DNA from 3 places in the Pannonibacter sp. CBAS1226 genome. Region 2 is predicted to be linked to each of the others. Evidence: predicted binding sites of a transcription regulator. Region 2 holds the regulator's gene; each other region holds the start of a gene.
What was found. Region 2 encodes PhoB, which activates phosphate uptake and scavenging genes when phosphate is short. Its sites were predicted from a motif close to TGTCATNNANCTGTCAT; they were not measured.

Region 1 (7,920 bases), on a different contig from region 2:
CGGCCGTGGGCCGCAACCCGATTTCCTTTGTGGTGCCCTGCCACCGGGTGCTGGGACGCACCGGCGGGCTTTGCGGCTATCACTGGGGCCTGACCCGCAAACGCGCCATTCTCGGCTGGGAAGCCGGGATCACCGGCATGGGAGGCTGACCTGTACAAACCGGAAAAGCCTAAAATTCGAAAGGCTTTTTCAAGGGATTGGACTGCAAGCTTGTCTCCGGCTGTGCCCGCAGATCCTTGTCGGGCCTTCATCAGGATCAGGCCTGCCGCGCAGGCCGCTGGGGACAGGGCATGCGACCGCAATCGGCAGACGGAAACGGCAGCAAGGCTGAAGCGGAGACGGGCCTGAAGGCACAGCAGCCGGACGGTCCCGAGCGCCCGGAGGGGCAGAAGCGTCCGCAAAGCCCGAAAGACGCAAAACGTCCGCCGAAGGGCAAGGCCGGTCAGCCCGGATCCGCGCCGGACGAGCCCGATGCCCTGACCCGCGCCGGGCGCCGGTTCGGTCACGAACGGGTTCTCACACTGACCGCAGCTATTGGCGTTCTGGCGCTGATTGCTGCCCTTCTGCTGCTCGGCGGCGGGCCTTACGAGCGGCTTCTGGCGCTGGTCCTCGGTTTTGCCGCAGGCGGGCTTGCCATCGCCTGTGTCATTCATGATGACCGGCACCGCCTGCAGACCGCGCTCGGCACCGCAGCAGTGGAAACCCACCGGCTGAACCAGCGCATCGAGGAGCTGGAAGACGCCGCCTGGGAGCTGCGCGAATCCGACGAGCGCCATGCCAGCATTCTCCATGCGCTGGGCGATGTGGTCATCCGCCGCGACATGGAAGAGAACGTCATCTATGCCAATCCGGCGGCCGGAAGCCTGTTCTGGCCGGAGCAGAGCCCGCGCCCCGGCGAAAAGCTGGAGCTGCCGCTGGCGGATACGCCGCAGGATCTGCTCAGCGCCGAAGCCACCGGCGTCTTTGGGGATATCCTGCTCGACACCCGCGAAGGCCCGCGCTGGTTCTCCCGCATCGACGTGACCGTGCGGGAAGGGCCGCGTGGAACGCCGGTACTGCAGACCGTGCTGCGTGACGTCACGGCGCGGCGCAAGATGGAAGAGGAGCTTCTGGCCGCCCGCCAGAATGCGGAAAGCGCCAGCGAGGCCAAGTCCCGCTTTCTGGCGACGGTCAGCCACGAGGTGCGCACGCCGCTCAACGGCATTCTGGGCATGGCGGCGCTTTTGTCCGACACCCATCTCACCCATGAGCAGAGAGCCTATGTGCGGGCGCTGGAAACCTCCGGCGAAACGCTGCTGCTGCTGATCGACGAGCTGCTGGACTTCTCCCGCGCCGAAGCCGGCAAACTGACGATCCAGCCGGGACCGGTGGACCTCGAAAGCCTCGCTGAGCATGTGGTGGAACTGCTGGCGCCGCGTGCCCATGCCAAGGGGCTGGAGATCGGCTTCACCGCCGACCCGGCAATTCCCCGTATCGTCACGGCCGATGCCAACCGGCTGCGGCAGATCCTGTTCAATCTGGCCGGAAACGGCATCAAGTTCACCGAAGAGGGCGGCGTCCTCATCAGCCTTGCCATCACGCTGCAGGGCAGTGGCAGCCTGCTGACGCTGGAAGTGCGGGACACCGGAATTGGCTTCTCGGCAGCCGATGCCGAACGGCTGTTCGGCGAGTTCGAGCAGGTGGACCATGGCCCTGCCCGCCGCTACGGCGGCACGGGGCTTGGGCTTGCCATCGTCCGCCGGCTCGTGGGGCTGATGGAAGGCACGGTGGAAGCGGTGGCCGAGGAAGGCAAGGGCGCCGTCTTCCGCATCTGCCTGCCGCTGCCCGAAGCTCCCGATGCTGGCGGTCATGCCGGTCTTGAATGCCTGACAGGCCGCCGCGTTGTGATCGTGTCACAGGGTGTGATCGAGGGTGAAGCGCTGGCGCTGCAGTTTACCACCCATGGCGCCAGGGTGCAGCTTGTGCAGCCGGGAGACGACACGCTGGCCGATGCCCTGCCCCATGCGGATCTCGTGCTGCTGGAGCATGGCGCGGTGGCCGATGGCGCGGGCTGGCTGGCCACGGCCCGGGCAGCGGGCTGCGTGGCGCCGGCTATTGTTCTCGTGACCCCGCAGGAGCGGGACCGGCTGGACCGGCTGCGCGAGGCAGGGTTCTCCGCCTATCTGGTGCGGCCCGTGCGCGGGCGAACGCTCCGGCGCATCATTGCCAGCCTCATGGGCGAAGGCGGTGAAACGCTTGCCTGGGAAGCGGCCGTGGATCTGCCGCCGGAGCGCATTCCCGGCGCGCCGCACCGGCTTGCTCCGGCCCGGCCGCTGCGGCTGCTGCTGGCGGAGGATAACGATATCAACCGCCTTCTGGGCGAAGCGCTGCTGCGCAAGCTCGGCCATGAGGTGACGGTGGTGCCCGACGGTCTGGAGGCCTGGCGCGCGGCCAGCGAGCAGAATTTCGATGCCATCCTGATGGACCTGCACATGCCGGGGCTCGACGGGCTGGATGCCATGGCCCAGATTCGCGAGATCGAAACCGCCCGCGGGCGCCCGCATGTGCCGGTGCTGATCGTCACGGCGGACGTGATGCCGGCTGCCCGCGACCGGGCAAGAGCGAGCGGTGTTGCCGGTTTCCTCACAAAACCGCTTTCCCGCGAAGCCGTTGAAGACGCATTGGAAAATCTGCCCTCCCGGACATAGTGCCGCTCCCGGATTGTTACCGTCACGAAATATTGTGAACGCTGGCCGTTGTCATGCTAGTGTTGGAAAACTATGGTCTACGGCAAGATCAGGGTTTCGCCGGTTAAGGGGATGAGAATCACTGCAACGGCGCAGCAATCTGACAGGACAAACGAGGCCTGCGGCAACGGTTTCGCAGGGCCCCCGGTGGGAAACAACCGAGGCAGATAGGGGACCGAATCTCAATGATGCGGCCAGGTCTATTTTCTCCGCGCAAGCTCGTGCAGAAGTTCGTGCCGATGATGGGCGAACAGGGCATTTCCGCGCGCTTTTTCCCAGGTTTCGCCAAGTCTCTGCATGGCGAAACAGGTCTTTACGGCGATCTTTCCCTTGGCCGTGTCGGATCGCTGGAGGTGCGCCTCGCCCGCACCGCGCGTGAGGTGAAGAAGGCGCAGCGCCTGCGCTATCACGTCTTCTACGAGGAAATGTCCGCCATCGCCGATGCGCAGACCCTCGCTGCCCGCCGCGACATGGATGCTTTTGACGCCATCTGCGATCATCTTCTGGTCGTCGATCATGCCTCGATGAAGCGCAACAAGCTGGGCCGCCTGCAGCCGCAGATCGTCGGCACCTACCGCCTGCTGCGCCAGGATGTGGCCGAGGCAAACGGCGGCTTCTATACGGCCAGCGAATATGACATCCAGCCGCTGGTCGATGCCAATCCGGGTCTGCGCTTTCTGGAACTGGGCCGCTCCTGCGTGCTCAAGCCCTACCGCAACAAGCGCACGGTCGAACTGCTGTGGCACGGCATCTGGGCCTATGTGATCCGCCACCGCATCGACGTGATGATCGGCTGTGCCTCCATCGAGGGCACGGATCCGGACCGGATCGCCAGCCAGCTGTCCTTCCTGCACCACCACGCCCGTGCGCCGGAGCCCTGGCGCGTGCGCGCCGTGCCGGAGCGCTATGTCGAGATGAACCGCGTGGCCCGTGAAGAGCTCAACGACAAGGCCACCTTGCGCGAGCTGCCGCCGCTGGTGAAGGGCTACCTGCGCCTCGGCGCCTATATCGGTGACGGGGCCGTGGTCGACTATCAGTTCGGCACCACAGACGTTCTCATTGTCATGCCGGTGACGCAGCTGAATGAGCGCTACGTGAATTATTACGGTGCGGACGCCTCGCGCTACTCAAGCTGAGCTGGCGAACTATCCGCATCCAACGCCAAAGGACCGCTGCCTCTCCGGGGCGGCGGTTTTTGTTTGCGGGGCTCCGCATCCACGCCTCAGCCGGCGCCCAAGGCTTAACGCCGCCTTAAACCGGCCGCTCTAGTTTGATGCAGACTGCCTGTGCTCCCCGCGCAGGCCCGCAGAGTGACGAGAGGCTCATGGCACGCCGCCCGGCAGGCAGCAATCGGATTGAACCGGCGTTTGGCTCTGCCAGCGGCGATCTTTACGATGTGCGCCCGGGAACCGGTGACGTTTCGGCAGAGCGCCCGGCCAGACGGCCCCGGCGCCCGCGCGCTGACGACAGCGACGCCCCCGCCCCCCGCCGCAAGCGGCCCGCAAAGGCAGGCGGCAAGGGCAAGGCCAAAAAGAAAGCCCGGCGCAGCCGCACCCGTTCGTCCAATCCGCTGTTCTGGCTGATCCGCAAGCTGTTCTACTGGGGCTTCGTCCTGTCCATCTGGGGCGGCATCGCCGCCACCGGTGTGGTCGTCTATTACGCGGCCCATCTGCCGCCCACCTCCGAATGGAAGGTTCCGGCCCGCCCGCCCAATGTGAAGATCGTCGCCACCACCGGCGAGCTTCTGGCCAACCGGGGCGACACGGGCGGCGAGGCCGTGCGGCTGGAGCAGCTTCCGGCCTATCTGCCGCAGGCGGTGATTGCCATCGAGGACCGGCGGTTCGAAGACCATTTCGGGCTGGACCCGATCGGTCTGGTCCGCGCCTTCACCGTCAATTTCACCTCCGGCAATCTGGTGCAGGGCGGCTCGACGCTGACCCAGCAGCTGGCCAAGAACCTGTTTCTCGAGCCTGACCGCACCCTGAAGCGCAAGGTGCAGGAAGTGGTGCTGGCGCTGTGGCTGGAAGCCAAATACTCCAAGGACGAGATCCTGGAGATGTATCTCAACCGCGTTTATCTGGGGGCAGGCGCCTATGGGGTGGATGCGGCCGCGCGGCGCTATTTTGGCAAGTCGGCGCGGCTGGTCACCCTGCAGGAAGCCGCCGTTCTGGCGGGCCTGCTGAAGGCGCCCAGCCGCTATGCCCCCACGCGCAATCCCGAGCTGGCCTACGAGCGCTCCAAGGTGGTTCTGGCCGCTATGCGCGATGCCGGCTTCATTGATGCGGCGACCGCCCGGACCGCCATGAGCGAGCCCGCCCAGGTGGTCAGCGACAGGAACACCGCCAGCGCCAATTATGTGGCGGACTGGGTGATGGACCTGCTGCCGCAGTTTGCCGGATCCATCGACAGCGACATCATCGTCGACACCACCATCGATCCGGCCATGCAGCTGGCAGCGGAATCCGCACTTGTTGGCGCGTTGAACACCCATGGCCGGGAGCTCGGCGTCTCCCAGGGCGCCATCGTCATCATGGACACGGCTGGGGCCGTGCGGGCGATGGTCGGCGGCCGGAATTATCAGAAGAGCCAGTTCAACCGCGCCACCAACGCCCGCCGCCAGCCGGGCTCCGCCTTCAAGCCCTTCGTTTATCTGGCGGCGCTGGAAAGCGGCATGACGCCGGACACGATCCGCCGGGATGAACCGTTCTCCCTCAAGGGCTGGCGGCCGCAGAACTACACCAAACAGTATTACGGCGACGTCACGCTGACCGACGCGCTGGCCATGTCCCTCAACACGGTGGCTGCGCGGCTGGCGGTGGAAACGGGTCCGGCAAAGGTGGTGAAGGTGGCGCAGAAGCTGGGCATCCGCTCGCAGCTGGCGGCCAATCCTTCGCTGGCGCTGGGTACATCGGAGGTGACGCCGCTGGAGATTACCGCCGCCTACGTGCCCTTCTCCAATGGCGGCTACGGGGTTGTGCCGCATGTCATCCGCCGCATCCGCACGGTGGAGGGCCGCACGCTCTATGCCCGGCAGGGGGATGGAACGGGCAAGGTGATCGACGGCCTGCGCCTTGCCCAGATGAACCACATGATGGCGCAGACGCTGGTCACCGGCACGGGCAAGAAGGCGATGCTGGCCGATCAGCGCCCGGCAGGCGGCAAAACGGGCACCAGCCAGGATTTCCGCGATGCCTGGTTCATCGGCTACACCGGCAACCTGACGGCCACCGTCTGGCTCGGCAATGACGACAACAGCCCGACGAAGAAGGCAACGGGCGGTTCGCTGCCGGCGGAGATCTGGAAGGCGGCGATGGACAAGGCGCATGCCGGTCTGCCCGTGGCGGGGCTTCCGGGTGTTGCCGAACAGCTGCCGCAGAATTACGGCCCCGTGCCCACCGACAATGCCCCCATTCCTCCGGCGGATGTGGGGGCGGATGTGGGGGCCGATGGCCGGGTCATCCCGCCGCCGCCCTCCGAAGGCGGGCCGCTCGGCTTCATCGGAAGGCTGTTCGGCGGCTGATCAGCCGAAGAGATGCAGCTTGCCGCCCTCGTCCTTCAGCCACTGGCGGGCCTTGGGCGTGTGCGGGGCAAGCTGGCGGCACAGCGCCCAGAACCGGTCCGAATGGTTCATTTCCCGCAGATGCGCCACCTCATGGGCCGCGACATAATCGAGGATCTCCGGCGGGGCGAGGATGAGCCGCCAGGAGAAGGACAGACGTCCGTTCGAGGCGCAGGAACCCCAGCGGCTGCGGGTGTCGCGCAGGGAAATGGCCGCGGCCTTCACTCCCAGCGTGGCCGTATGGCGGGCAACAGCTGCTTCGATATCGGCCCGCGCCTGCCGCTTCAGCCAGTCGGCCACCTTGCGGCCCGTATGTTCGCCAGCGCCGGGCACGCTGAGCACCGCATGACCTTCTGTATCAAGCCCGGCCGTCACCAGCCCGCGCAGGCGGCCGGAAGGCTCGATCCGGTGCAGGACGCCCCGGACAGGCACAACCGATCCGGCGGCAAAGGGGGTTGTCTGCGGCAGGGCCGCGAGCTTTTCCTCCAGCCAGCCGGCGTGCTTTTCGGCAAAGCGCTGGGCGGTGGAGAGCGAACCGCCCTTGGGAATGGTCAGCACCGGGCCGGACTGGTCATGCGGCAGGCGCAGCAGATAGCGCCGCGCGCGCGGATCAGGCCGCAGGCGCACGGCAATCTCGCCGCCGCTCAGCGGCAGCACGATGTGGTCCGGAAAAACAGGCCGCCGCAGCCGTGAGAACATTCCGCTTCCCTGCAAGGCCCGCAGACAGGCGCCGCGGGAGGTGATTCGAACGTATCAGAGGGTATCCGGTTTTGCAGGCGGGGGGAGTGGCTTGCAACGCGTCCATCCTCACCTTGTCATCCCCGCGCAGGCGGGAATGACACCCGGTACCAAGGCTCACTCGTTCCGTCTTGGTATAAACGGCGAAAGCGGCGCAAGGTGCGCCGCTTCCCGCGTGGTGCGCCGTACCGGACCGTACGGTCAGGCAGGGCCAGTGGTGCCGGAGCTGCGGCCGCGGGCAGACATGAAGCGGTCGAATTCTTCCTGATCCTTCGCCCGGCGCAGTTCGCGCAGAAAAGTATCGAATTCGGCGCGCATGGCATCGAGCTTGGCACGCTCTTCTTCCAGGCGCTTCAGCTCGCGCTCCCGGTAGTCGTCAAAGGCCACATTGCCGGTCCGGCCAAAGCTTCCCGTATTCATGGTGTTCACCGCGCTCTTGATCGGGCTTCTGTTCCACTGGTCACGCGCGTCCTGAAACAGCGTCTGGAAGCGGTCACCCCAAAGAATATAGGCAAGCATTGCCAGTCCGAGCGGCCAGAACAACACGAAGCCCAGCACCATCAGCGCGATGCTTGCCCCGTTCCAGCCAGGCCTCAACACAGTGTTCCCAGTCATCGTCATCCCCTTTCGGATTTCAACAGACAAAAACGTGGGGACGGCTGCCCGGCCTTTCAAGAACACCATGAAGTCCTGCGCCGGTTACACAGTGGCGCGGGTTGCCTGCGAAATTTGACGCAGAGGCAGAAGAGTTTCTTGAATCAAAGGCTTGGACGGAAGGTCCGCCGTTTACCGGCCTCAGCAGCAGACATGAAAAAACCCGGCCCCGCCCTGCTTGCGCGCCGTGAGGCGGGCGTTTCAGGAGGCAGGGCCGGGTCTGATCTCTGATCTGGTCTCAGG
Region 2 (7,920 bases):
GGAAGGTGCCGTCATTGCCGGGCCGGAGGCAGCCTAAAAAAGCGCCCGCCCTCAACGGGGCGGGCAGCCTTCATCTCTTTCAGACGGCTTCGGCCTTGAACTCGTAGACGGCGCTGCAGAATTCGCAGGTCACCACCACCTTGCCGTCCACAACCATCTCCGCCTTCTCCTCTTCGGAGAAGCTCTGGAAGATGCCTTCGATCTTCTCGCGCGAGCAGCGGCAGCGGTCGGCGATGGGCTGGGCGTCATAGAGGCGCACGCCGCGCTCATGGAACAGGCGGAACAGCAGTTCCTCCACCGGGATGTCCGGATCGGTCAGCTCGTCATCGCGCACGGTGCCGGTGAGGCTGCGGGCCTCGGTCCAGGCATCGTCCTCATCAATGCTGTGCTCTTCCACGCCTTCCGGCATGTCTCCGGGGTGGAGATCAGCCTGACGCATGCGCTCCGGCGCTTCGGGCAGGAACTGCACGAGAATGCCGCCGGCAGTCCACTGCTGGCTCGGGGCTTCGCCCTCGCGGCGGGTGAAGAGACGGCCAACGGCAAGGCGCACTTCGGTCGGGATCTGTTCGGAGCGGGCGAAGTAGCGGCGGGCCACCTCTTCCAGCGAAATGCCGTCCAGCTCCACCAGCCCCTGATAGCGCTGCATGTGCTTGCCCTGGTCGATGGTCATCGCCAGATGGCCACGGCCCAGAAGCGCGGCCGCATCGCCATGTTCCCCTGCCCCGCCCGGCGCAAAGGCTTCCGGCTCGAAACGGGCATAGGCGCGGATGGCATCAGGTGAGGAAAAATCCACCACCAGCATGTTCACCGGGCCGTCGGTCTGGGTCTGCAGCGTGAAACGTCCCTCGAACTTCAGCGAGGTGCCGAGCAGCGCCGTCAGCGCAATGGCTTCGCCCAGCAGGCGGGCCACGGGGGCCGGATAGTCATGCCGGTCAAGGATCTGGTTCAGGATGGGGCCAAGCGCCACGGCGCGGCCGCGCACATCCAGCCCTTCCACGGAGAAGGGCCGGACGGCATCGGTGCCCGCAGGCGTCACGCCATAGGATGCAAGATCAAGTGCCACGTTTTACGTCCTCAAAGGCCGTTGAAACACCAGGCCAGAATACCCTTCTGGGCATGCAGCCGGTTTTCGGCCTCGTCAAAGACCACAGAATTGGGTCCGTCCATCACGTCCGATGTCACTTCCTCGCCGCGATGGGCCGGCAGGCAGTGCATGAACAGGGCATCCGCATGGGCTTCCGCCATCAGCCGCTTGTTCACCTGATAGGGGCTCAGCAGGTTGTGACGGGTTGCCTCGTCGTCGTCGCCCATGGACACCCAGCAGTCGGTGATGACGCAATCGGTGCCCTTCACGGCGGCGAAGGGATCATCGGTGACGATGATCGAGGCGCCTTCCGCACGCGCGGCTTCAATGAGCGCAGGCGGCGGTGCCAGTTCCGGCGGCGTGGCGATGCGCAGCTCGAAATCCATACGCGGCGCGGCATGCACCCAGGAGGCCAGCACGTTGTTGCTGTCGCCGGTCCAGGCCACGGACTTGCCCTTGATGGAGCCGCGATGCTCCTCAAAGGTCATCAGATCGGCCATGATCTGGCACGGATGCGAGCGCTTGGTCAGGCCATTGATGACCGGAACGGTGGCGTTTGCCGCCAGCTCGTTGAGGTCATCATGGTCGAGAATGCGGATCATGATGGCATCAACGAAACGGGACAGCACCCGGGCCGTATCGGCGATGGTCTCGCCCCGGCCCAGCTGCATTTCCGCGCCGGTCAGCATCAGCGTTTCACCGCCAAGTTCGCGCATGCCCACGTCGAAGGAAATGCGGGTGCGGGTGGAGGGCTGCTCGAAGATCATCGCCAGCACCTTGCCGGCCAGCGGGCCTTCACCGCGGCGGACACCGTTGCGCTCAGTCTTCAGCTTGCGCCCGAGGGCCAGAATTCCGCGCAGTTCCTCACCGTCAAACTGCGTCAGATCGAGGAAATGACGCCCATTCGCAGACATGTTCACACCCCATCCCCTTCCTTGGCCAGATCGGCCTCCACGGCCGCTGCGGCCGCCTCGATGCGGGCCACAGCCTCGCCGATTTCCTCATCCGTGATCGTCAGCGGCGGCAGGATCCGCAGCACATTGTCGCCGGCGGGAACCACCAGCAGGCCATTGGCACGCACCTTGGCCAGAACTTCCGCATTCGGGCGGACACATTTGATGCCGAGCATCAGCCCGCGCCCGCGCACATCCTCGAATACCTTGGGATGGGCGTCGATCACCGCAGCCAGCCGCTGCTTCAGCAACAGGCCCTTGCGCTGCACTTCTTCCAGGAAGCCCGGAGCCAGAATGACATCCAGCACCGCATTGCCCACGGCCATGGCCAGCGGGTTGCCGCCGAAGGTGGTGCCATGCGTGCCGGGAACCATGCCGACAGCAGCCGCTTCCGTCGCAAGGCAGGCGCCCATGGGGAAGCCACCGCCGATGCCCTTGGCAACGGCCATCAGGTCCGGCGTCACACCCGCCCATTCATGGGCAAAGAGCTTGCCCGTGCGGCCAACGCCGGTCTGGATCTCGTCGAAGATCAGCAGGAGGCCTTCGGCATCGCAGATCTCGCGCAGCTTGCGCAGGAATTCCGCATCCACCTCGCGCACGCCGCCCTCGCCCTGAATGGGCTCGATGCAGAGTGCTGCGGTGGTGGGGCCGATGGCCGCCTTCAGCGCATCCAGGTCACCGGTCTTCACCTGATCAAAGCCCGGCGCCTTGGGGCCGAAGCCTTCCATATATTTGGCCTGACCGCCCGCCGCGATGGTGGCAATGGTCCGGCCATGGAAGGCGCCTTCAAAGGTGATGATGCCGATCCGTTCCGGGCGGCCATTGACATAATGATAGCGCCGCGCCGTCTTGATGCAGGCTTCCATCGCCTCGGCGCCGGAGTTGGAAAAGAACACCCGGTCCGCAAAGGTGGCATCCGCCAGCCGCTGGCCGAGCTCTTCCTGCCCCGCAACCTTGTAGAGATTGGAGATGTGCCACAGCTTCTCGGCCTGCGCCTTCAGCGCATTGACGAGATGGGGGTGGGAATGACCCAGCGCATTCACCGCGATTCCCGACCCGCAGTCGAGAAAGCGTCGCCCGTCAGCGGTCTCCAGCCAGACGCCTTCTCCGCGGACGAAATCCAGGTCCGCCCGTGCGTATGTGCCGAAAAGTGCCGACGCAGTCATTTCCCTTGCTCCTTCAGGTAGTTAAGCGCGCCTTCCGCATGGGGTTCATGCCAGGGCGTCTACCATCAACGGGTTCTCAAAACGAACTGTGCCGCCCTCGCAGGCGGCACACCGAACAAGGACCGTTTATACAACGGTCCTACCTATGGGTGTCAATGCAAATGGCGCATTTCCGCCATTGCCGCAGAAGGTAAAAGTCAACCCCGGTTATCTGGGGAAAAGTCGTTTCGTCCCCGGTTCATGTTTGCCCCCAACTTGCCTCGCCTTCACCGCCCATTGTAGTGTCCAACCAGTCGGATACGACATGTCGTGCTGTAGTTCACCAAATCATACTGGATATGGCCACTAAGGCGCGGACCACGCGTGCCTTAATTCATGGTTAATGCGTAAAATTCTACAGCCGCAAACGACGGGGTGCGACAGATGAGCTGGACTGACGAACGCGTAGATCTCTTGAAGAAGCTTTGGACGGACGGTCTGAGCGCGAGCCAGATTGCTGCCGAGCTTGGCGGCATCACGCGCAACGCTGTCATCGGCAAGGTTCACCGCCTTGGCCTGTCGGGCCGCGCCAAGACGGCGGCCCCTGTCACCAAGCAGCGCCGCCCGCGCAGCGCAACGGCGCCGGTGACGGCAGCCGCCGCGCCGCAGCAGACCACGGTGCAGGCCACCTCCACCATCCGCACGCCTTCGGCAGGAACGCCGCAGCTGCGCGGCGCCACGGCGCTGAAGATGGCACCGCAGGAAGATGTGGCCATCGACGTGGAAGCAGCACCGCTCGCCGAACTGGTGCCCTTCACCGAGCGCGCCACGATCCTCACCCTCACCGAGCGCACCTGCAAGTGGCCGATCGGTGACCCGTCCTCTTCGGATTTCTATTTCTGCGGCCGCCATTCGGAGCCCGGCGTTCCCTATTGCCCGCAGCACTGCCGGATCGCCTACCAGCCGGTCAACGACCGCCGCCGCGCCGCTCCGGACAAGAAAGCCCTTCGCGGCTGATGCTTCAGAGGGGGCCAACCAGCACCCCAAGCGGCTCCCTCACCCAATCAAGCCTGCCCGTTGCGGCAGGCTTTTTTGTTGGCTGGAGGTGGGGGACGGCATTGAATACCGGCGCAAAAGGCTCCGTCAGAAGGGACGAGAGCCACCGCCCAAACCTCTCCGTTGTCATCCCCGCGCATGCGGGGAACCAGTACCCCCAGTCTTCAAATTTCAAACTCAGACCAACTCGCGACGAGCCTGGCTCACCGTGAGCTGCTCAAGCCCTTGTGGCGATTGAGCATGATGGTCAGCATCTCAGGGCCTTGGTTTCAGAGCGCACTGGATCCCCACCTTCGTGGGGATGACAACGGAGAGTTGGTCAAGCCGTGCGGCGCCTGAGCAAATTCAAGGCGTGATGCGTCAGCATCGAAAGCCTTGGTGTAGGGGCAGCGCAGAGAGCCTCCAAAAGCCAAAAGGCCCGCACGGATGGCGGGCCTTTCCAGAAGAATTGCAGCAGAGCGGATCAACTGGCGACGGCGAACTGATCGTTGAAGGCATAACCCGCGCCGCGGACCGTGCGGATCGGATCCTTCACCTTGCCCTTGTTGATGGCCTTGCGCAGGCGGCCGACGTGAACATCGACGGTGCGCTCATCCACATAGACATCATGACCCCACACACCGTCGAGCAGCTGCTCGCGGGAGAATACGCGACCGGGCGAGGTCATCAGGAATTCCAGCAGGCGGAACTCGGTCGGCCCCAGGTGAATTTCCTTGCCGTTGCGACGGACGCGGTGGGTTTCCTTGTCCAGCTCCAGATCGCCGGACTTCAGCATGGTGGACACCACTTCCGGGCGGGCCCGGCGCAGGATGGCGCGCACGCGGGCCATCAGCTCGGGGATCGAGAAGGGTTTCACCACATAGTCATCGGCGCCGGTGGCCAGGCCCCGGATGCGCTCGGCCTCCTCGCCGCGTGCCGTCAGCATGATGATCGGCAGGCGTTCGGTTTCGGACCGGGCCCGGACGCGGCGGCACAGCTCGATGCCGGAAAGGCCTGGCAGCATCCAGTCCAGCAGCAAGAGGTCCGGCTGCGTCTCCCGCAGCCGGATTTCGGCGTCATCTCCCCGGTCGCAGGAGTCCACGTCATAGCCTTCCGCTTCCAGATTGTAGCGCAGCAGAAGGCTCAGGGGCTCTTCGTCTTCAACGATAAGAACCTTGGGCATGGCAATATGCTCCGGACGTCACTTACAGGCAGGCAGATCAGGCGCCTTCGTTTTCGGCAATGCCCATCTCGTCGATCTTGCGGCGGGCTTCCAGCAGCTGGTCACCGGTCACCATGAAATAGACGTTTTCGGCGATGTTGGTGGCGTGGTCACCAATGCGCTCGATGTTCTTGGCACAGAACAGCAGGTGGGCACACTGGGTGATCTTGCGCGGATCTTCCATCATGTAGGTCAGCAGCTCGCGGAACAGCGAGGTGTAGATGGCATCCACCTCATCGTCGCGCTCGCGCACAGCCTTGGCGGCTTCGGCATCACGGCCCGTATAGGCGTCCAGCACCGACTTGAGCTGGTTCAGCGCCAGATCGGACATGTGCTCGACGCCGAAGGCGGCCTTCTTGGAATTGAAGACGCCGTCGATGGCAATCACGCGCTTGGCGATGTTCTTGGCAAGGTCACCGACGCGCTCCAGATCGTTGGCGATGCGGCCTGCGGCCATGATCTCGCGCAGATCCTGACCCATCGGCTGGCGCAGGGCGACGATGCGGATGAACTTCGCCTCGATTTCCTGCTGCATCTCGTCCAGCTTGGCATCGGCCTGAACGGTGGCCTGTGCCTTGGGCAGATCGTGAGTCAGCAGAGCGGTGACGGCATCATTCACCAGCTTCTCCGCCAGACCGCCCATTTCGGCGACCCGGCCGGCCAGGGCGCGCAGTTCCTCGTCATACGAGCTTACGGTATGCTCGGACATGTCGTGTTCCTCTCAAATTCTCGAGCGCAAGATCCAGTATCAGCCGAAACGGCCGGTGATGTAATCCTGCGTGCGCTTGTCCTGCGGATTGGTGAAGATGTCCTGCGTCGCCCCTTCCTCGACCAGATTGCCGAGATGGAAGAAAGCGGTGCGCTGGGACACGCGGGCAGCCTGCTGCATGGAGTGCGTCACGATCACGATGGTGAAGTTGGTGCGCAGCTCGTCGATCAGCTCTTCGACCTTGGCGGTCGCAATCGGATCAAGGGCCGAGCACGGCTCGTCCATGAGGATCACTTCGGGGCTGACGGCGATGGCGCGGGCAATGCAGAGACGCTGCTGCTGGCCACCGGACAGGCCCGTGCCCGGACCATCAAGACGGTCCTTCACTTCGTTCCACAGGCCGGCCTTCTGCAGCGAGGCAGAAACCACTTCATCGAGTTCCGCCTTGTTGCGGGTCAGGCCGTGGATGCGCGGACCATAGGCGACGTTCTCGTAGATCGACTTGGGGAACGGGTTCGGCTTTTGGAACACCATGCCGACCTTGGCGCGCAGCTGCACCGGATCGACCTTCGGATCGTAGATGTTCTCGCCGTCGATCAGGATGTCACCTTCAACGCGGCAGATGTCGATGGTGTCGTTCATCCGGTTGAGGGTGCGCAGGAAGGTGGACTTGCCGCAGCCCGACGGACCGATAAAGGCGGTCACGGAACGGGGCTGAATCTTGATGTCCACGTCCTTGATGGCGTGCTTGTCGCCGTAATAGACCTGAACCTTCTGGGCGACGATCTTGGGTTCTGCGTGGGTCACGCCGTTCTCCACTTTTGCGCTGACATTCATCGGTAATCCCTTTCTTACCAGCGGCGCTCAAAGCGGCGGCGCAGGATGATGGCAACCAGGTTCATTACGATCAGGAACACCAGCAGCACGATAATGGCTCCGGATGCGCGCTCGACGAAAGCCGGGTCACCACGCTGCGTCCAGTTGAAGACCTGAACAGGCAGGGCAGCTGCCGGCTCGAAGAAGCCTTCCGGCGGAGCAGACGGGAAACTGCGAACAAATGAAACCATGCCGATCAGCAGCAGGGGCGCGGTTTCACCAAGGGCCTGAGCCAAGCCAATGATCGTTCCAGTCAGGATGCCGGGAGCGGCAAGCGGCAGCACGTGATGAAAGATCGACTGCATCTTCGACGCACCGACCCCAAGCGCCGCATCCCGGATGCTCGGCGGCACCGCGCGCAGCGCAGCACGGGTGGCAATGATGATTGTCGGGATCGTCATCAGCGTCAGGACAAGACCGCCAACCAGCGAGGCCGACTGGGGAAGACCGGCAAAATTGATGAAAACAGCCAGGCCAAGGATACCGAACACGATTGACGGAACGGCTGCCAGGTTCGAGATGTTGACTTCAATCAGGTCAGTAAACCAGTTCTTGGGGGCAAATTCCTCAAGGTAGATGGACGCCGCCACGCCGATCGGAACCGCCAGGACAAGAACAATCATCATCATATACATGGAGCCGAGGAAGGCGATACCCAGACCTGCCGCTTCAGGACGCAAGTCGGAGGCATCCGGCCCGAAGAAGAAGCCCCAGTTGAAGCCTTCATACATCATGCCGGCTGCGCGCATTCTGTCGGCGAGTTCCAGCTGCTCAGGCGAGATATTGCTATCCAGCTTCGCGCTGTCCATCGTGACGCGGCCCTTGAAGTAGCCATCGACACGGCCATTGGCGTAGGTCTTGAACTTGATTGTCTGGCCGACAAGGTTCGGATCCGC
Region 3 (7,920 bases), on a different contig from region 2:
CAGCCACATGCCGGGGAACGCCGCTGGATCTGACGGCAACCGAGCTGCGCATGCTGATGACCTTCGCCGCAGCACCCGGGCGGCTGTTCTCGCGCGAGCGGCTGCTGGCGGAGGTGTGGGAGGCGGACAGGGACCCGCTGACGAATGTCATTGATGTCTATGTGGCACGGCTGCGCAAGAAAATCGGGAAGGGCCCGGATCTTCCAAAGATCCAGACCCTTCGGGGACTTGGCTACCGGCTTATCCTGCCTTCAGACAGTGCGGACCCGGCTCACTGAGCAGGGGTGTTGGGCAGCGACGAGTGGTGCACCATGATCTGCAGCTTGCCCGACGCGTCACGGACGTATCCCCAGGTCTTGTCCACCTCGACGATACCGCCGTCCTTGCTGGTGAAACGGACCTTGCCCATGGTCTGCGCCGTTTCATCAGAGATGAAGATCGCGGCATTTTCGATCTGCACGTCCGTCCAGCCCTGCAGCGCGAAGCCCTTGTCCTTGGGATAGTCCGGGTTCTGGCCAACGAAGTAGGAAATGGCTCCCTCCTCCGTGGTCCGGAACGTCTGCGGGGTCTCCGTCAGGGTCGGCTTGAAGAGGACGGGGCCGATCTCATATCCATAAAGCTCGCCCACGCGCTTGACGGCGATTTCCTTTGCCTTGTCCGGTTCACCGGCCGCGCCGATCTCCAGAAGGGCATCGGCCCAGGCACGCTGAGCGGCCTCGACTTCCGCCTGGGTGATTTCCGAAGCGGGGAAGATGGTGGCCGTGACGGCCATGGCAGGGACGGCAAAGGACAGGGCAAGGCCTGCCAGCAGGCCAGTGGCGGTAAGGCGGGTTGATGTCAGCATTTTCATCTCCTCGTGTTCAGGCGTCTTGCCTGAAGGAGATGTAGCTCCCCATCCTGTCATACGTCTGAGCCGAACATGAACGCTGGATGAAAAACACCTGCCGCGCGCTCCTGGACAATCCCCCCGTCCCTTTCAGCCTGCGGATGCTGGTGCCGCAAGGGCTTGATCACACTGCAGATGGCCTCGAACATGCAAAGGCCCGGCGCAGGGCCGGGCCTTCAGATCATCGGGCGTGCCGTGATCAGTCTTCGATGCGCTTGCCCGTTGCCTTGTCGAAGGCATGGAGTCTGGCGGCGCTGGCGGTGAAGCTGACGCGCTGGCCAAGCTCGTAGCGGGCATGGGCGGGCACGCGGATGACCACCTGCGGCCCGGTTTCGCTGCCCACGGTGCCATAGAGGAAGCTTTCGGCCCCCACCGGCTCCAGCACACCGGCCACCACGTCCAGCGTCAGACCGCCCGCTTCCGCAGGCTGCTCGCTGGCGAGGGCCAGATGCTCCGGCCGCACGCCGAGGATGACCTCTGCGCCCTTGCCCATGTCCGGCGCATCAAGACCGGCACCGCCCGGCAGTGACAGGCGGCCATTGGCGGAAGCCGTCGTGATCAGGTTCATGGCCGGAGAGCCGATGAACGAGGCCACGAAAGTGGACGCGGGGCGTTCATAGACCGAGATCGGATCGCCGATCTGCTCGATCTGACCGCCGTTCAGCACCACCAGCCGGTCGGCCAGGGTCATGGCTTCCAGCTGGTCATGCGTCACATAGACGGAGGTGGTGGCCAGCGACTTCTGCAGGCGCTTGATTTCCACGCGCATCTGCACGCGCAGCTTGGCATCGAGGTTCGACAGCGGCTCGTCGAAGAGGAAGGCCGCCGGTTCACGCACGATGGCACGGCCCATGGCAACGCGCTGGCGCTGGCCGCCGGACAGCGCCTTGGGCTTGCGGTCGAGATAGGCGCCGATCTCAAGGATGCGCGCAGCTTCCTTGACGCGGCGGTCGATCTCGTCCTTCGGCACACCGCGGTTGCGCAGGCCATAGGCGAGGTTGTTGTAGACCGTCATATGCGGATAGAGCGCATAGTTCTGGAACACCATGGCGATGTCGCGCTCGGACGGGTCCACGCGGTTCACCACCCGGTCGCCGATGCGGATGTCGCCGGAGGAGATTTCCTCAAGCCCCGCGATCATGCGCAGCAGGGTGGACTTGCCGCAGCCGGAAGGGCCGACCAGCACGATGAACTCGCCGTCGGCAATGTCCATGGACACGCCTTTGACCGCTTCGACGCCGCCGGCATAGACCTTGCGGACGTTATCAAGAGTGATGGTAGCCATTACTTTTCCGTCTCCACGAGACCTTTGACGAAGAGTTTCTGCATGACGATGACGACGATGACCGGCGGCAGCATGGCCAGCACGGCGGTGGTCATCACCAGATGCCATTGCGGATGCGCATCAGCCACATCGGCCATGCGCTTGATGCCCATGACGATCGTGTAATAGGACGTGTCGGTGGTCACCAGCAGCGGCCAGAGATACTGGTTCCAGCCGTAGATGAAGAGAATGACGAAGAGCGCCGCGATATTCGTGCGGCTGAGCGGCAGCAGGATGTCGCGGAAGAACTTCATCGGGCCTGCCCCGTCCACACGCGCGGCTTCCATCAGTTCCTCGGGCACCGTCAGGAAGAACTGGCGGAAGAGGAACGTCGCCGTTGCCGAAGCAATCAGCGGAATGGCAAGGCCGGAGTAGCTGTTCAGCATGCCCAGATCCGCCACCACCTTGTAGGTGGGCAGGATGCGCACTTCCACCGGCAGCATCAGGGTGATGAAAATCAGCCAGAAGGCCAGCTGGCGGAAGGGGAAGCGGAAATAGACGATGGCGAAGGCCGAGATGATCGAGATGGTGATCTTCCCGATGGCAATGGCCAGGGCCATGATCAGCGAGTTGAACATCATCGGCCCGAGCGGCGGTGCGCCGGCCGAGCTGTTGCCGCTCGTCATCATGGTGGTGAAATTGGCAATCGCCTCGTTGCCCGGCAGCATGGGGATGACGCCGGTCATGAAGTCACTCGGGCCATGGGTGGAGGCAATCACCGCCACATAGACCGGGAAGGCGACGATGAAGAGGCCCGTCAGCAGCACAAGATGCGTGAGGACGGTCAGCCAGGGTTTGTTCTCAACCATTTGCGCCTCTCTCAATAAGCCACGCGCCGCTCGATGAAGCGGAACTGGATGATGGTGAGCACGATGACGATCGCCATCAGAATGACGGACTGAGCCGCCGAGGAGCCAAGGTTGAGGCCGACGAAGCCGTCGGAATAGACCTTGTAGACGAGAATGTTGGTGGCCTGCGCCGGGCCGCCCTTGGTGGTCGCGTCAATCACCGGGAAGGTGTCGAACATCGCATAGACGAAGTTGACGACCATCAGGAAGAAGGTGGTGGGCGAGAGCAGCGGCAGCACGATGGTGAAGAAGCGCTTCACCGGGCGGGCGCCGTCAATGGCTCCTGCTTCCAGCAGCGACTGCGGAATGGACTGAAGCCCCGCCAGGAAGAAAATGAAGTTGTAGGAGATCTGCTTCCAGCTTGCGGCGAGGATCACGAGGATCATCCCGTCCACCTTGCTGGTGCTGTGGTTCCAGTTGTAGCCGAGCCCATGCAGCAGATAGGGGAAGATGCCGATGGACGGGTTGAACATGAACCACCACAGGATGCCCGCCACCGCAGGGGCCACCGCATAGGGCCAGACCAGCAGGGTGGAATAGACATTGCGCGAGCGGATCAGGCTGTTGACCGCCACGGCCAGCACGAGCGCCAGACCCAGCGACAGCAGCGCCGTCGAAACGGCGAAGATCGCCGAGACATAGAGCGAATTCAGATAGGTGGGATCTGCCAGCAGGCGGATGTAGTTATCCACCCCGACAAATGTGGTCTTGAAGCCGAAGGCATCCTCTCTGAGGAACGACTGCCAGATCGCCTGGCTTGCCGGCCAGAGGAAGAAGACACCCGTGATCGCAAGCTGCGGCGCCAGCAAGAGATAGGGCAGCAGCCTGTTGGGAAAGATGGCGCGTTTTGTCTGCATGGGTCCCACCCTGAACGCAAAAAGAAGCAAGCCCGCGCGGGAAGCGCGGGCTTGCTTTCCGTTTCCGGCTTACTTGTTGGCTGCTTCGAACTCGCGGATCAGCGCATTACCACGCTTGACGAGGTCATCGAGAGCCTGCTGCGAGGTCTTGGAACCGCTGAGCAGCTGCTCGAACTCTTCGTCGATGATCGCACGGATCTGGACGTAGTTGCCGAAGCGCAGGCCCTTGGAGTTGGCGGTCGGGGCATTCAGCGTCATCTGCTTGATGGAGACGTCAGCGCCCGGGTTCTTCTCGTAGTAGCCCTGTTCCGTGGACAGGTCATAGGCAGCCTGCGTGATCGGCAGGTAACCGGTGGCCTGGTGCCATTCAGCCTGAACTTCAGCGGAGGACAGGTAGCTGAAGAAGGAGGCTACGCCCTTGTATTCCTCGGCCTGCTTGCCCTGCAGCACCCACAGGGTGGCGCCGCCGATGATCGAGTTCTGCGGAGCGCCCTGAACGTCGCTGTAATAGGGCAGCATGCCAACGCCGACCTTGAAGTCCTTGGCGTTTGCGTTCACGGCAGCGCGGGCAGCCGAGGAGTTCATGTAGATGGCGCATTCCTGCGAGTAGAACTTCGGAGGGGCGTCATTGCCGCCGGCCGGGCCGCCGTACTGGAAGATGCCCTCGTCCTGCCACTTCTTCAGGTTGCCCCAGTGACGGGCCTGGGTCTCGCCGTTCAGCGTCAGCTCGGTACCGAGGCCGCCGAAGCCGTTTTCCAGGGTGCCGATCGGCAGGTTGTGCCAGGCAGAGAAGTTTTCGGTCTGCGCCCAGGAAACCCAGGCCGTGGTGAAGCCGCACTTGGCAGCGCCGGATTCCATGATCTTCTTGGAGAAGCTCTCGACTTCTTCCCAGGTCTTCGGCGGGGATTCCGGATCAAGGCCAGCCTTCTGGAAGACGTCCTTGTTGTAATAGAGTACCGGGGTGGAGGAGTTGAACGGCATGGACAGCATGTTGCCGTCCGTGTCGGTGTAATAGCCGACGACGGCCGGCAGGAAGGCCTTCGGATCAAAGGCTTCGCCAGCGTCAGCCATCAGCTGGTAGACCGGATAGACGGCGCCCTTGGCAGCCATCATGGTGCCGGTGCCGACTTCGAACACCTGAACGATGTGCGGCTGCTGGCCGGCGCGGAAGGCGGCGATTGCGGCCGTCATGGTCTCAGCGTAGCTGCCCTTGTAGGTCGGGACAACCTTGTACTCGCTCTGGGTGGCGTTGTACTTGGTGGCGATATCTTCGAGCTTCTGGCCCAGTTCACCGCCCATGGCGTGCCACCAGGTGATTTCCGTGGCAGCGAACGAAACGGAAGTGGTGCCCATGAGGGCGGCAGCGGCAAAGAGGCCGGCTGCGATATGACGCTTAGCCATTGGTTTTCTGCTCCCTAACAAGGAACCGCCCCGCTCCACGGGTCCGGCTCCACACAGCGCTTGGAACACTCGAACCGGGCCTGAAAGACGGGCTTTCCGGCTGCAGTCTGTGTTTGTCCCCGCGCTTCTTATTATGTTCATATGAACGGCATATGTCGCTCATATGAACGTTGTACGACAGTTCCTTGAACAGGACAACGGCCATGTCCGGCCCCCTCCTCCCGAAGGGGCATAAAGACATGCAACCCTGAGCGCCAAATCACCACGGCAGCGCCGCACCACAGGCACCGCCCTTGCCAGGCTTCATTAATTTTGCCAGCTTATTTTCTCTTTGCTGCCAAAATGGCGCGTTTCAGCGGCATTTTTCCTTCTCCGCCTTATCATTTGCATCATTCAGGCGTATGAAGGAACAACAGGTTGTGCAGTGCGTATACAATCAGCCTTCCCGTTTGACGGGCTATTCTTGGAGCCGCCATGCATCCCTTTCTCGTCATCCTGCATCTGGCTGCGGCCGTCATGCTTCTGCTCTGGGCTGTCCGGATGGTGCGCACCGGTATGGAGCGGGCGCATGGGCCTGCCCTGCGCGATGCGCTGAGGCAGGCAAAGGGCGGGCGCTTCGGCATGGCGTTCGCCGGCATGGTTCTGGCCATCCTGCTGCAAAGCTCCACGGCCGTGGGCGTGCTGGCCGCGGGCTTTGCCGCCAGTGGGTTGCTGGGTGCCTCCATGGGGCTCGCCGCGCTTCTGGGGGCGGACCTTGGGTCTGCGCTGGTGGTGCGCATTCTGGCCTTCGATCTCTCCGAGCTCATTCCGCTGCTGCTGCTGACAGGCTGCGTGCTGTTCCTCAAGTTTGAAGCCCGGCAGGTGCGCCAGCTGGGCCGCATCATTCTGGGCATCGGCTTCGTGCTGCTGTCGCTGAAGATGATCGGTGAGGCGACCGCGCCCCTGCGCCACAGCGAGGCATTGCCGGCGGTGATCACCTATCTGCAGGGCGACCCGCTCACCGCCTTCGCCCTGGCCGCATTGCTGACCTGGGCCATGCATTCCTCTGTCGCCATGGTGCTGCTGCTCGCCAGCCTTGCCGGCGCGGGCCTGCTGCCGTTCAATGCGGCCCTGCCGATGGTTCTGGGTGCCAATATGGGCGCAGGCCTGATTGCCGTGTGGCTGACGCGCGGGCTCAGCATCGAGGCACGCCGCATCCCCATGGGCAACCTTGTATTTCGTGCGGCCGGGTCTGCCGCCGTGCTGCTCACGCTTTGGATGGCCAGCCCGCCGCTGGACTGGCTCGGCGCTGCCCCGGAAAGCCGCATCGTCAACGCCCATGTGCTGTTCAACGCCGTTCTGCTGGTGCTGGCGCTGCCCTTTACCGGGCCGATGCAGGCTCTGACGGCGCTGATTCTGCCCCGTCCGCCGGTGGTGGCGGACCCGGTGCAGACGCGCCCGCGCTCCGCGCTGGACCGCTCGACCGTCAGGATCCCCAGCCTTGCCCTGGCTTCGGCCAAGCGCGAGCTGCTGCTGATGGGTGAAACGGTGGAACAGATGTACCGGCCAGTCATCGACCTTCTGGCCGGGGCGCAGGACGGCCAGATTGCCGCGCTGCGCGCCCTTGATGAGGAGGTCAACCGGCGGCACACCGAGATCAAGCTGTTCATTGCCGAGGTGAACCGGGGCGAGCTGAAGCAGGAAGATGCCCGGCGCAGCATCGAGCTGACCGACTTTGCCATCAACCTGGAGCATATCGGCGACATCATCGCCAAGATGCTGCTGCCGCTGGCCGAGGAGCGCAACCGGCTTGGCCTGCGCTTCTCCGACGAAGGCTGGGCCGAGATCACCCGCCTGCATGAACGGGTTCTGGCCAACATGCAGATGGCGATGAATGTGCTGATATCCGCCGACATCGATTCAGCCGAGCAGTTGATGCGTGAGAAGGAAGTCCTGCGCAAGCTGGAGCGCGACAGCCAGAACCGCCACCTGAAGCGGCTGCAGACCGGCAATCCGGCCAGCATGGCGACCTCGAACATGCATCTGGAGCTGGTGCGGGCCTTCAAGGAGATCAACTCCTTGCTGGTCACCGTCGCCCATCCTATCCTCGCCGAACAGGGCCTGATCCTCGAAAGCCGCCTCGCCGGGCGCAGCAGCCAGATGCAGGAGCAGACGGCCTGAGAAAATTCAGGCCTCTCTGCTCCGAAAAATTCTCATACATTTCAAAATCTTATCCGCATCATTCGGGCATCCGGCGCTGCGCGCTTTCGCACATGCACAATGCAATGTTGCATCAGGACTCAAACACCATCTTTACAATAATAATATAGTATGATTTTTTGACCTCCGGCCACGGCCATTCGTGTTCTGGGAGGGACCAATGAAATTGAAGACAGCTCTGGCGGGCATGACGATGCTCGCAACGGTCGCGCTTGCCTCAACCTCAGCGATGGCGCTGACGGTTGGCTTTTCGCAGATCGGATCTGAATCCGGCTGGCGCGCCGCCGAGACGACCCTGACCCGCCAGCAGGCGGAACAGCGCGGCATCGACCTGAAGTTCGCCGATGCCCAGCAGAAGCAGGAAAACCAGATCAAGGCGCTGCGCTCCTTCATCGCACAGGGCGT

Region 1: the regulator PhoB is predicted to act here: its motif matches at 2,737-2,753, upstream of olsB (l-ornithine N(alpha)-acyltransferase).
Region 3: the regulator PhoB is predicted to act here: its motif matches at 5,480-5,496, upstream of ugpB (sn-glycerol-3-phosphate ABC transporter substrate-binding protein UgpB).

The regions. Positions count from the first base shown of each region.
Region 1 is NZ_JBVOUO010000005.1:274,428-282,347, forward strand. It holds gene AC0CMF_RS15980 (methylated-DNA--[protein]-cysteine S-methyltransferase) at 1-149, shown strand, start outside; gene AC0CMF_RS15985 (ATP-binding protein) at 291-2,687, shown strand; gene olsB (l-ornithine N(alpha)-acyltransferase) at 2,966-3,862, shown strand; gene AC0CMF_RS15995 (transglycosylase domain-containing protein) at 4,051-6,246, shown strand; gene AC0CMF_RS16000 (M48 family metallopeptidase) at 6,247-6,984, opposite strand; gene AC0CMF_RS16005 (DUF2852 domain-containing protein) at 7,225-7,638, opposite strand.
Region 2 is NZ_JBVOUO010000002.1:208,441-216,360, reverse strand. It holds gene AC0CMF_RS08050 (transporter substrate-binding domain-containing protein) at 1-37, shown strand, start outside; gene AC0CMF_RS08045 (Hsp33 family molecular chaperone) at 80-1,063, opposite strand; gene argF (ornithine carbamoyltransferase) at 1,075-1,998, opposite strand; gene AC0CMF_RS08035 (aspartate aminotransferase family protein) at 2,001-3,203, opposite strand; gene AC0CMF_RS08030 (GcrA family cell cycle regulator) at 3,627-4,199, shown strand; gene phoB (phosphate regulon transcriptional regulator PhoB) at 4,702-5,400, opposite strand; gene phoU (phosphate signaling complex protein PhoU) at 5,438-6,148, opposite strand; gene pstB (phosphate ABC transporter ATP-binding protein PstB) at 6,188-6,985, opposite strand; gene pstA (phosphate ABC transporter permease PstA) at 7,000-7,920, opposite strand, start outside.
Region 3 is NZ_JBVOUO010000004.1:178,327-186,246, reverse strand. It holds gene AC0CMF_RS13500 (response regulator transcription factor) at 1-278, shown strand, start outside; gene AC0CMF_RS13495 (hypothetical protein) at 272-844, opposite strand; gene AC0CMF_RS13490 (sn-glycerol-3-phosphate import ATP-binding protein UgpC) at 1,086-2,171, opposite strand; gene ugpE (sn-glycerol-3-phosphate ABC transporter permease UgpE) at 2,171-3,019, opposite strand; gene ugpA (sn-glycerol-3-phosphate ABC transporter permease UgpA) at 3,031-3,915, opposite strand; gene ugpB (sn-glycerol-3-phosphate ABC transporter substrate-binding protein UgpB) at 3,985-5,316, opposite strand; gene AC0CMF_RS13470 (Na/Pi cotransporter family protein) at 5,791-7,476, shown strand; gene ytfQ (galactofuranose ABC transporter, galactofuranose-binding protein YtfQ) at 7,676-7,920, shown strand, end outside.